3 regions of the Gardnerella bivia genome follow, and region 3 is predicted to be linked to each of the others. Evidence: riboswitches for the same ligand, from Rfam matches in the RefSeq annotation. Region 3 holds a riboswitch; each other region holds the start of a gene.
The links. Region 3 has a riboswitch for thiamine pyrophosphate ahead of thiM (hydroxyethylthiazole kinase). Riboswitches for the same ligand answer to the same signal wherever they lie in the genome.
Positions count from the first base shown of each region.

Region 1: another riboswitch for thiamine pyrophosphate. It lies ahead of HXT27_RS05710 (ABC transporter permease); the one in region 3 lies ahead of thiM (hydroxyethylthiazole kinase).
Region 2: another riboswitch for thiamine pyrophosphate. It lies ahead of HXT27_RS00860 (ECF transporter S component); the one in region 3 lies ahead of thiM (hydroxyethylthiazole kinase).

Region 1 covers NZ_CP058399.1:1,438,500-1,442,814, forward strand. Annotated here, with positions in the region: gene folK (2-amino-4-hydroxy-6-hydroxymethyldihydropteridine diphosphokinase) at 1-2, opposite strand, end outside; gene eno (phosphopyruvate hydratase) at 338-1,633, opposite strand; TPP riboswitch at 2,053-2,178, shown strand; gene HXT27_RS05710 (ABC transporter permease) at 2,168-3,001, shown strand; gene HXT27_RS05715 (ABC transporter substrate-binding protein) at 3,051-4,043, shown strand; gene HXT27_RS05720 (ABC transporter ATP-binding protein) at 4,136-4,315, shown strand, end outside.
Region 2 covers NZ_CP058399.1:173,465-177,779, reverse strand. Annotated here, with positions in the region: gene HXT27_RS00865 (dipeptidase) at 1-1,110, shown strand, start outside; TPP riboswitch at 1,272-1,374, shown strand; gene HXT27_RS00860 (ECF transporter S component) at 1,419-2,018, shown strand; gene HXT27_RS00855 (ATP-binding cassette domain-containing protein) at 2,044-4,315, shown strand, end outside.
Region 3 covers NZ_CP058399.1:1,069,754-1,074,068, forward strand. Annotated here, with positions in the region: gene HXT27_RS04245 (HesA/MoeB/ThiF family protein) at 1-612, shown strand, start outside; gene thiM (hydroxyethylthiazole kinase) at 617-2,173, opposite strand; TPP riboswitch at 2,168-2,261, opposite strand; gene HXT27_RS04255 (VWA domain-containing protein) at 2,447-4,315, shown strand, end outside.

The DNA.
Region 1 (4,315 bases), 370 kb from region 3:
ATAAATCCCCCCAAAATAGTGTATCTAATTGTGATTTTAAAAAAGGAACACGTTCGACTCATAACATATTCAATTATTCAATTATCTATTAGCAAATAATTGAATTGTTTTTCAAACATTTCCATGTTTAATTATATACGGCTATTAAATAATACACTTTCATATAATTATTTATATATGTTAAATTGAACACATAAAACTTCGAAAGTTAAATTGAACACATAAAACTTAGCGAATATGCAAAGACGGTCAATTACAAAAGCAATCGACCGTCTTATAAATATTTAATAGCTTTTACTAAATACTTATTAGATTTTAATATGCTTAACTTGCAACACTACTTAACGTATTTCTTGCAAGCTTTGAAAGCATCGTAACCAGCGTACTTAGCAGTAGAGCCAAGCTCTTCCTCAATCTCAAGCAAGCGATTGTACTTAGCAATGCGCTCACCACGAGCAGGAGCACCAGTCTTGATCTGACCAGTGTTCTTAGCAACAGCGAGATCAGAAATTGTAGTGTCTGGTGTTTCTCCAGAGCGATGGGAAACCATAGAAGTGAAACCGTTCTTGGTTGCAAGTTCAATTGCATCAAGAGTTTCAGTAACAGAACCAATCTGGTTCAACTTCACGAGCAATGAATTAGCTGCACCAAGTTCAATGCCCTTAGCCAAACGCTTTGGATTAGTGACGAGCAAATCATCACCAACGAATTGCAAACGATCACCAAGACGCTTGGTGATTTCTGCCCAATCATCCCATCCTTCTTCCTGGAATGGATCTTCGATGGAAACAATTGGATACTCGTTAATGAGCTTCTCGTAGTAATCAAGCATATAAGCAGATTCACGATCTTCACCATCAAAACGATACTTTCCGTTTTCTTTGTTGTAGAATTCGGAAGAAGCAACATCAAGAGAAATACCAATCTGCTTTCCTGGCTCATAACCTGCAGCTGCAATTGCATCCATAATATACTTCAATGAATCCTCATTGGACTTCATCTTTGGAGCAAAACCGCCTTCATCGCCAAGGCCAGTAGCTAAGCCTTCCTTCTTCAAAACGTTCTTCAAAGTATGGTAAACTTCAACGCCAGCGCGCAATGCTTCACTATAAGTATTGAAGCCGTATGGAGAAATCATGTATTCCTGAATATCGGTTGCAAAATCAGCATGAGCACCACCGTTCATGATGTTCATATTTGGTACTGGAAGAATGTGACCATTCGTGCCACCAATATAACGATACAATGGAAGTTCTGCAGATTCAGCAGCTGCATAAAGTGCAGCAAGAGAAACTCCAAGAATAGCATTAGCACCAAGCTTGCCCTTGTTTGGAGTACCATCAAGCTCAATCATTGTTTCATCAAGAGCGCGCTGATCAGTGGCATCCATGCCAATAACCTTTGGCGCGATTACTTCGTTAACAGCCTTAACTGCTTGCAAAGTACCCTTGCCTTGGTAGCGAGACTTGTCGCCATCACGGCGCTCCCAAGCCTCAGCTTCACCAGTTGAAGCACCTGAAGGCACTAAACCGATGCCTTGAGCACCATCTTCAGTTTCCAAATAAACTTGAACAGTAGGATTTCCACGAGAATCCAAAATTTCGCGTGCATATACGCTTTCAATAGCTGCCACAACTACTCCTTATAACTTATGGGTTGTGATGACTCTTCCAAGATTAGTGCGTTTTATGGACGTTATAAGATAGAATCGCACATTTATGCCGTGAACGTTCACATAAATTAAATAACAATCTAAAATAAATCAAAATATACTTAAAAATTTTAACTAAAAGCATTTTTAAGAGCAACAAATAAACTTTGTAATAGATTTCATAAATCTCAAAAAATTTTAAATAAGAGTCAACAAAAACTTTAACTAAGACATGTAACAAAAACTTTAACAAAAACTTTAACTAAGACATGCTAATACACATGCTAATACACATGCTAATACACATGCTAAAACACAAATAAAAACACAAATAAAAACTACACAACTTTTAAAAAATCCTTACATTCTACAACACTTGTCCATACCCATAAGCGATAATTGGCACGGACACGGGGTGCGCAGTATGTCATGCTATAACCAATAATTTATAGCGTATTGCGCTGAGATCATACTCGTCGAACCTGATATAGTTAGCACTATCGAAGGGATTGTCGAATGAGTTACCATTCGCATGACGAAGCAAAAAAGATATTGAAGATTGTATGCAATGTGTTGTCTTCATGCAAAATTTGGATTTCTACAATTGTAATTTTGCTTTTGTGGTTTTTCACTACACTTTCTCCAATTGAAAATCGAGCTTTACCTTCCCCTCTTGAGGTAGTGCAAGCATTTATTGACTTAAATAACGAAGGAATACTTATGCCTTCATTGGCAATAAGTATTTTTCGAGTTATTGCAGGACTATTATTAGGTATCGCTTTCGCTGTTCCAGCCGGGCTACTCGCAGGAGGCAGTAAACTTGGCAATACAATAATTGACAAGCCAAGCCATATGCTACGTTCAATACCATTCCCAGCTTTAGCTCCATTATTCATTATTTTTCTAGGAATAGATGAAATGATGAAGATTGCTCTTATCGCCGTTGGAGTTTTTGGACCTATGTATGTAAATATCCGCGATGGAGTTAGAAATATTGATCCAAAATTATTAGAATTAGCTCAAGCTTATAACGTTAAAAAATCAACTATTTTTACAAAGATTTTGCTTCGTGGCACATTACCAAGTTTTATGACTGGTTTACGATTCGCAATATCTGTTGCTTGGGTAGCTTTAGTAACTTGTGAAACAGTTAATTCTTCAATAGGACTTGGATATATTCTTGCTCGCGCTCAACAATTCTTTAGACCGGAACAAACTATGGCATGCATTATTTTATATGCAATTGCAGGTCTTAGCTCAGAATTTACAGCAAACATATTTGAATATGCTCTTATGCCAGAGCGAAGAAAGCGAAAAAGAAAAACTAAAAAAGAAGAAATTAAAAACTAAAAGATAATCACAAAATAACCAAAACAACATAAAACAAAAGGAACTAATTATGTTTAATTTTAATGCGTCAAACATAAGTAAACGCGCTTTAGCTGTAACATGCGCCCTCTGCGCAACAATAGCTCTTGCATCATGTGGTAGCGCTCAACAATCTAAACAATCATCTTCATCAAGCAATGGAACTATGCGTGTAGCATATCTTTCAACAGCTAATTATCTAACAACTTTGAAAAATGATGATTTTGCACAAAAAGAATTTGGCAAATCAACAGTAAAATTTACAGGACCTTACGCTCCACTAGACGCATATGCTGCAGTAAATAGCGGAGCTGCAGACGCTTCTTCAACAGGAACTACTCGCTTTATTGATTGGGCTTCAAAAAATCAACCGTGGGTTGCATTCGCTATTGAATACTACAACGGAGATTCTCAAGGAATAGTAGCAGCTCCTAATAGCGGTATTAAAACACTAAAAGACTTGTATGGAAAGAAAATTGGAATCATAGCTAAAGGTGGAACTGGAGATTACGTAATTCACCGTTCATTTGAAAAAGCTGGACTAGACGTTTCTAAAGTTCAAGAAGTTGAAATGAGTCCTAAAAACTTCCAAGTAGCTTTCACAACTAAAAAGATTGACGCACTAGCAACATTTGACCAGAATTTAGCAGCAGCTTTAGCGACTCCAGGATCAAAACGAATTGTTAATGCTAAAGATTATGGAAATCTAAACGTTTCTATACACATGGTTTCTGCATCATTTGCTAAAAAGCATCCAGATTTAGTTAAGAAAATGTATCGCGCATTAGTTAAGGAAGCCCAAAAAGCAAAGAAAGATCCTAGCGTGATCACTAACGCTTATAAAGAATTTGGTGCATCTGAAAGCACGCTTAAAGAAGTCGCAAAGTTCTACGTTCCAGACATTCTTCCAATTGATGCAAAAGGTCGCGAAATGTTGACAAAACAAGCTGAGCAGGAAGTTAGATATGGATTTATTAAATCCGTTCCTGACTTCACTAAATCAACTATTGATTGCACTAAGTGATTAAATACAAACACACTTTACATTTCTAACATAGTGAGATAAACGTGATAACAAAGAATTCGTATGCTGATTTGCAAACTAAATCACAAGATTTGGCAAAATCTTCTATTGAAATTAACGATTCAAATAACTATGAGTGCGTTAATCTTCAGCACATACGCGTTAGTTTTCAGGAAAATAAAGAAATACTGAAAGACATTACGTGCACGATTCAAAGTGGAACGTTTATCTCACTTATAGGTAGATCTGGTTGCGGAAAAACAACACTTCTT
Region 2 (4,315 bases), 740 kb from region 3:
AGCGCTCCAACAGTGTTACTTTATGCTCATCACGATGTTCAGCCTGTTCCAGATGAAAGCGAGTGGAACACAGATCCTTTCAAAGGCACTGAAATAGATGGTCGTTTGTATGGGCGTGGCAGTGCAGACGATGGTGGTGGAATCGCGATTCACTATGGTGCTCTAAAAGCTTTGAGCGATGAACTGTGTGTAAATATTAAAGTATTTATTGAAGGCGAAGAGGAGATGGGTTCTCCTAGCTTCATACCGTTCATTGAATCGCATAAAGATGAGTTTGATTCAGATGTGATTATTGTAGCTGATTCTGGTAATTGGTCTGCAAATATCCCAAGCCTTACAACTAGCTTGCGTGGAAATACTACGTTAGATGTTAAAGTTAAAGTTCTTCATCATCAAGTTCATTCTGGGCAATTTGGCGGTCCGATTTTAGACGCTTACACGCTTGCTTCAATGCTTGTTGCTTCGCTTTATAACAAGGATGGCGATTTAGCTGTTCCTGGAATTGAATCTCAAGAGCCAATTGGTGGTTTGCAACGTGATTTAGACGAGAATCAAGTTCGCGCTGATTCGTCTGTAGTTGATTCTTATAAGCTTGCAGGCACAGGATCTTTGGCTTCAAGAATGTGGACTAAACCAAGCTTAACAGTAATTGGCATGGATGCTCATCCAGTTGAAGAAAGTTTTAATGTTATTGCTCATGAAACTCGTTTGCGTCTTTCTCTTAGAACAGCTCCTTGCCAGCGTCCGGAGGATGCTCAAAAAGCTTTAAGTGATTTCTTAGTATCTCACGCTCCATTTGGAGCTGAAGTTAGCGTAGAGCCTTTAGATAATGGCATGGGATGGGCTATGGATCCTTCTGCTATTGCTACTAAAGATGCTTTAGCTTCTATGAAAGATGCTTTTGGTGTTGAACCTATTAACAAAGGCGAAGGCGGTTCTATTCCGTTTATTCCAGAATTGCAGCGCATTTTCCCTAAAGCTCAAGTTTTAGTGACAGGACCAGAAGATCCTCAATCTAACGCTCATAGTCCGAACGAGTCTATTTCTCTTTCTGGATTGCAATCAAATATTGTGACTGAAGCTTTGCTTTTAGACAGGTTAGCTAAGTAAGTTTTGATATCTTTAAATAAGTTTGACTTTGCTTAAGTATGTTTATGAAGCTAAGTAAATTTTATTTGCTAAGTAGTTTGATTAGTTAAAGCGTTATTTTATCGTCAAATTAAACGCAAATCGCATAAATTTTAATTGAGTCTACGCAATGTCGTAAACTCTCCAACGGACACGGGTGCTTTTTTCACACGAGAAAAGCTGAGAAAAACCGCTTGAACGTGAATCCAGATAATGCTGGCGCACGGAGGTCTGTTTCCCGTGCCTCAAGTTGTGTTACGTTTTGTAGCACATGAAAGAAAGGCACTATTATGTCAGAAGAAAATATTTCTACTAAGTTAAGCTTAAGGTGGCGTGTTGCTGATATTGCAGTAGCTTCCGCAATAGCTGTTGTATCTGCTGTAATTTATTGGGTTGTTTCAGCTTTTTGCACAGTACCTTGGAATTTCCTTGAGTCAATAACTCCTGGAATGGCTGGTTTAATTAACGGCTTGTGGCTTTTTGCAGGCCCTCTAGCTGCAATCATAGTTCGTAAGCCTGGCGCTGCTCTTTATGCTGAAGTACTTGCTGGTGTTATTGAAGGCTTCATGGGTAATATTTGGGGCGTTTTAGATACGTATCTTGTTGCAGTAGTTCAGGGTGTTGGTGCAGAAATCGTATTCCTCGTATTGCTTTATAAGCATTGGAATATTTGGTATGCAACTCTTGCTGGAGCTATTTCTGGTGTTGGTTCTTGGGCATTTAGCTTTGTTAAGAACTTGCAAGGTATTGACTTATTAGGAAGTTACGGAATCACGTATCTTATTACAAGCGCTGTTTCAGGAGCAGTGTTTGCAGGTCTTCTTATGTGGTTCTTATATAAGGGAATACGTGAAACTGGCGCGTTAAGTTCCTTCGCATCCGGTCGTTAAATATCATTGCCATAAAAGGATTACTATGCCTGATGACTCTAAAGCAGAAGCTATAAGAGAAGAAGATATTAAGAATTCCGAAACATTCCTTCCGTCGGATTCTTGTAACGCTCAACTACGTTTCGATAATTGGGGTTATCGTCATGCAACTCGCAAACATTTCGCCGTTCGTGGGTTGAATCTCACTATTGAAGCGGGGCAGAAAGTTCTGCTTCTAGGAGCATCAGGCATAGGAAAATCCACTATTCTTGCAGGTGCTGCCGGAATTATAGGCAGTAACGTTATTTTATCTTCTGAAAAATCTAAAGAATCTGAAGAATCAAAAGAATCAAACGGAATGATTCCAGTAGAAGATGAAGATGGTGGAATAAGCGAAGGCTGTGTGTATGTTGACGATATTCCTGTTCGTCAAGCTATAGGAAAAGTTGGATTAGTATTACAAGATCCAGATTCTCAAGCAATTTTCCAAAGATTGGGAGATAACGTTGCTTTTGGTCTAGAAAATATGAACGTTCCTCACGAGTTGATTTGGCAGCAAGTCAATGAAAGCCTTAAAAAAGTTGGATTGGAAGGTTTACAATTACATCGTTCAACATCGCATTTAAGCGGTGGTCAGCAGCAGCGTTTGGCTTTAGCTGGAGCGTTGGCAATGAAGCCAAGTATTTTGCTTTTAGATGAGCCTACAGCAAATCTTGACCCAAATGGAGTCGATCAAGTTGTTAAAGCTGTTAAAAATGTTTTAGATTCTGCTCATTCAACAATGTTACTTGTTGAGCATCATGCTGAACCGTGGATTGACATGATTGATAGGGTTGTGGTCTTAGGTTTAGATGAAGATATTTCAGAATCTGAATCTTTAGAAGAAGTCCACGATGATGATATTGCGCGTTCCTCGTTTGCTCGCACAATTATAGTAGCTGATGGAACTCCTGATGAAGTTTTTAATAGATCTGATTTAGATTTTACAGATCTTGGTATTTGGTTGCCATCGCGTTATAAAAAGTCAGATGATATATCTTATAAATTAGATTATGACTCTTCTAATGCAAATGGTGACGTAATTCTTTCAACTAAGGATTTGTCTATAAGTCATACAGATAAACCTATTGCAGAGCATATCAACTTAGAGTTCAAATCTGGTCAAATTACAGCTTTAGTTGGAGCTAATGGAGCTGGAAAATCAACGTTATCGCTTACTTTAGCAGGATTATTGCCTGCTTTAAGCGGAAGTGTTGTTGCAAGCGATAAGCTTTCAAATGGTCTTAATGGAACTGATCCTATTAAATGGAAATCATCTCAATTAGCTAAGCGCATTTCGTATGTATTTCAAAATCCTGAGCATCAATTTGCTTGTGGAACTGTTTTGCAAGAAGTTATGCTCGGACCACTTAGAACAGGTATGAGCGATGAAGATGCTCGAAAGCAAGCCGAATCTTTACTTAAAAGATTTAGCTTGCTTCAATATGCTGATTCAAATCCTTACACGCTTTCAGGTGGTGAAAAACGTAGACTTACAGTTGCTGCGTCTTTGGCTGCTGCTCCTAGTGTGATTATTTTAGATGAGCCTACTTTTGGTCAGGATCGCAAAACATGGTTGCAAATTATCAATTTAATTGAAAGTCTTCATAAAGATGGAATTTGCATTATTGTTGTGACTCACGATAAAGAATTAGTTAATGCTTTAGGCGCTCGCGTGATTGAGTTGTGTGCAGAAAATAGTTCTTGTGACTCGCGTAACTCTGATTCTGACTCTGATTCTGACTATAATTCGTTTAAAGATGAATTATCTTCAAGCGCAAGTAATACATCTAAAATTAGTGTGAGTGACGTTAATTTGCGTTCCGAAAATCCAAGGAAATCAAGCTATTCTCCGTTACTTGCATCTATGAATCCTGTGTATCGAATGATTGGCGCATTTCTTTGTTCAATACCATTGCTTTTCACTCTTGATTGCGTTTCTGCATCTTGTGCTTTAGCCTTAGAGTTCATTATTTTTGCTTGCATAAAAATTCCGCCTTGGAAAGTTGCTTACTTATCTTGGCCTGTGTGGATAGGCGCTCCAATGTCTGCTCTTACTGTTTTACTCTATGGTAAATCTGGTGGAAACACTTGGTTTCAGTGGGGAATGATTCATGTTACAGACAGATCCTCATCTTTAGCTCTTGCAACATTTTTAAGAATTTTGGCTATTGGAATTCCATCAATCGTAACTGTGATAGGAATAGATGCAACTGATTTAGCAGATGCTTTTAGTCAAATATTGCATTTTTCTGATCGTTTTGTGTACGGCGGATTAG
Region 3 (4,315 bases):
TGTATGATTGGCGCTGGAGGGCTTGGTTCTCCATGCTTGCTTTCTCTTGCTGCTGCTGGCGTTGGTGAAATAACTATTTGTGATGATGATGTTGTTGAGCTTTCTAATTTACAAAGGCAAACTTTATACACTGTTAATCAATGCGGAGAATCTAAAGCACAACTTGCTAAAAAGCGTTTGCAAGCTTTATCTCCAGGATTAAAAATAAATCTTGTGTCACGTTTTAATAAAGATAACGCTGAACAACTTGCAAAGAATCATGATTTAATAATTGACGGCTGTGATAATTTTGAAACGCGTTTTTTGATTGCAGATACTGCTTGGAGTGTAGGAACTCCAGAAGTTTACGGTTCTGTGCTCTATTATGAAGGTCAAGTAAGCGTTTTTGTTCCATTTAAAGGTCCAAATTTACGAGATTTGTATCCTTGCCCTCCTCCTGAAGAAATTGTTCCAAAGTCTGCCGTTTTAGGCGCTACTGCAGCTATTATTGGTGCAATGATGGCTACTGAAGCAATAAAGCTTATAACTGGTTTAGGTCGTCCTCTTATCGGGGTTTTAGCTCGTTATAATGCTTTAGATAATTCTTTAAGGCATTTCAAGTTCTCTTCTTGATTTTTTACTTTGTTATTACGTCTTTTAGAGTTTTTGCAACTTCTTTAGGGTTTTTTGCGCGCATAAGTGCAGAAACAGTACATACTCCATCGATTTCGAGATTTCTAATAGGGAATACTGTATTTTCGTGGATTCCTCCGATAGCTAATGTTTTTACACCCATTTTATGAGCTACTTTAGCTACTTCATTAACTCCGTCAATTCCAAGTGGTGGCACATCGTGTTCTTTAGTTGTTGTAGCGAAAGCTGCTCCAATACCTATTACATCTGGAAGAGGTACATCGTGTTCTTTGCACTCTCTATAAGCTTTTTCCATTAAATCAGGTCTTGCACAAGATAATCCAACCATCCATTCTGCAGGAATCTGTTTGCGTGCTTCAACGAATGGCATATCTTTTTGACCTATATGCAAATTAAATCCGAGTTTAGAAGCAACGTTGACTGAATCATCAATGAAAATAGGTACATTTGCATGACGTGATTTTATTAACGCTTTTCTAAGTTTTATAGCTTTAGAAGAAATTGTTGCATCGTCACAATATTTATCTCGTAGTTGTAATACAGTTACTCCGCCTTCTACGCTATCTACAGCTACGTCTTCTTCAGCACGGTTGCTCATTTTAGGATCAGTAACTAAGTACAAAGTCCAATCTGTTGGTTCAATAGTGAACTCTATATTTGTGAGTTCTAGCATTTTTTCAACGCTTAGAGTTGATAATGCGTCAATCCACAAAGTGCGGAATGTTCCTGGTGCTATTGAAAGTTGTTCAGCGTATGATCCTGCAGCTTTAGCGTGAACGTGAGCTGCTACTGTTGCAGCTAATGGTCGTTCTGGGTTTGCTCCAACATAAGCTGCTATTAGTGCTCCAAGAGTGCAACCAGTGCCAACCACTTTTGTCATGATCTTACTTCCGCCTGTTATTCTAGCGAAGCATCCGTGTGCGTAAACTGCGTCTTCTACTCCAGAAATTGATATAACAGACCCGTATTTTTTGGCTAGTTTTCTAGCTGCTTGGATAGCGTTGTCAACTGTATCTTTAGCGTCAACGCCTTTCATATCGCTTTTTATTCCTGAAAGAGCTAGAATTTCAGACGCATTAGCGCGTATAACAGTTGGATTATGTTTTATTATATCTTTTACAAAATTATTTCTAGTTTCTAATGCTTCTAATCCAATTCCAACAGGATCTAAAACCCATGGAGTTCCTGATTCTTCACAACCTTTAATAGAACTGTATATTGCGCGCGATCTTGAATCTTTTTGGAATGTTCCAACGTTTACGAGCACTCCGGATGAGATTTTTGCAATATTATATGATTCTTTCGGATCGCATACCATAATAGGAGATGCTCCTGCTGCTAACAGTGCATTAGCTGTTATGTCTTGCACAATTATGTTTGTTATGCAATGCGTTAAAGGATTATTTTTGTGTACTGTTTCAATACATTTTCTTACGTCATTTATAAACATTCTTTTGCGCGCTTTTTTTGAAAATGATGTATCGAAATATGTATTTTCGTTTTTAATCATGTTTTCGTGTTTGTTATCGTTATTAAGCATTTTATATGATATTCCCTTCGCTAGTTCTAGCTAGATCAGGTTCAACGGGTGTAATCTCAGCGCATTTTGCGCACCCCGAACCGTGATATCACGCGATGTCATGTGATATCTAGATTTTTGATTTTATCGCTTTGGATGTATTTACTGTATTCGAGTTTTATGCATATTTTGATTGATATTGATAATTTGTGTCTATATTTTAATTGTATATAATTGACTTATAGTGTTTATTTTAGGCGTTTTATTTCGTTAAAATACATTGGAGAAGAAGATATGAATTGCTCGAAGTGCGGATATAATAATTCTGAGGATTCTAAATTTTGTGAAAACTGCGGTAATAATCTTGTAAGAAAAGATGATTCAAATTCTAAACCTACATACATTCTAGATCAGCAAAAGTCGTTATCGAATCAGCCGAATTTTAGTAGAACTAATCAATCTACTCAATTTAGTAAGGGTTTAGCGTTTAATAATTCTCCGAATAATCTTTCACGATTCAATAACACTAATATTTCTGCTTCTAGTGGAAATAATAATTTAAATAATAATGATATTAGTTCTAGCAATGTAAATCCTCATACAAATAATCCTCATACAAATAATCTGAATCAGGCTCCGAATCAACCTTTGCATCAACCTTCTTTTGGAAACGGTTCTTCGTCTTCTTCGTCTTCTCAATCTTCTCCATACAGTCAGTCGAATCAATACCAATCTTCACAGTATTCATCTAATCAAGGCTACGGTTATCAGCCTAATTCTCATATGAGTCAACCAGGATCTGGGCAGTCGTCTTATTCTAATTCTTATCAAAATAATGGTTCGTATTCGCCTAATAATTCATATTCAGTTGGGAATAATCCTCAATATTCTAGACCGTATGGCGCTCCTCAATCAAATCCTTCGTCAAATTATCCAACAAGACCTTACGGAAATCCTAAAGGAATTCCTTCAAATAGTGCGTCTTCGTCTGCTGGCGTTCAATCTTCTGCTGGAGTTCCTGCTCAATCGTCTGTGACATCTAGTTCTGTGCCATCTAGCTCTGCATCATCTAGCTCTGCATCATCTAGCTCTTCTGTACCATCTGGTTCTTCGCCGTATTATTATTCGAATTCTCTTAGTTCGACACCTAATGATGCAATGGACTCTGCTATTTCATCTATTGCTAATGGTTTTAAGAATGTTGCTTATGGTACTAAGAATGTGTATTCAAAAATTGTTCTTTGGCCTTTGTGGGTGAAAATCGTATCTGTGATTTGCACGATTCTTATTATTACTGTTCCAGCTGGATTGATTTCCTATTATAATTGGGTAAATCGCTTCCAAATGCCATACGGTAAACTTCGTTCAGCGATTACTCAAAACGTAGCTGATAATTACAAAATAAGAATTGTTGGCTCTGACGTTAGAGATTATCCTCATGTTAAATTGTATTTTTCTGTGACAGATAATACTGGAGAATCTTTGGAGATTGAATCTCCAACTGCAGCTATTAAAGAAAAAGTTGGTAAAGGTTCAGATATTGAACGTAGAATTCGCAATATTGAGCGTATAAAAGACAAGCAAGGCGTTGGCTATGAAATTATGCTCGATAAGTCGTATTCTATGTACAATTCAATGGACATCATGAAAAATACAATGAAAGACTTCGTTAGAGCTCTTAATTATAAAGTTGGAGATAAAGCTGAAGTTATTTCTTTTGATACTTATTTGATGTATATGGCTTCTTATACGAAAGATGAAGATAATCTTCTAAACGGCATAGATAATATGGAGCCTTACGGTAATACTGCTTTATACGATGCTTTGTACACTGGCGTTACTAATGCTTCTAAAAGAATTGGAGCTAATTGCGTTATTGCGTTTACAGATGGCGAAGATAATATGAGCCAGCATAGTATGGATGATGTAATTTCGTTTGCAAAGGATAAAGGTATTCCGATTTATTTGATTGGTACTGCAGATGCGAATACAACTTATTTGCAAACTATTGCTGAACAAACTGGTGGATACTTCTGGAACTTGAAATTTATCAAAGATATGAGCGAGGTTCTTGATCGCATTAAAGCAAACCAAGATAATGTTTATTGTCTTGAATACGATTCTGATTCTTCTGCTGACCCATATGCAGATCGTGTTATTTCT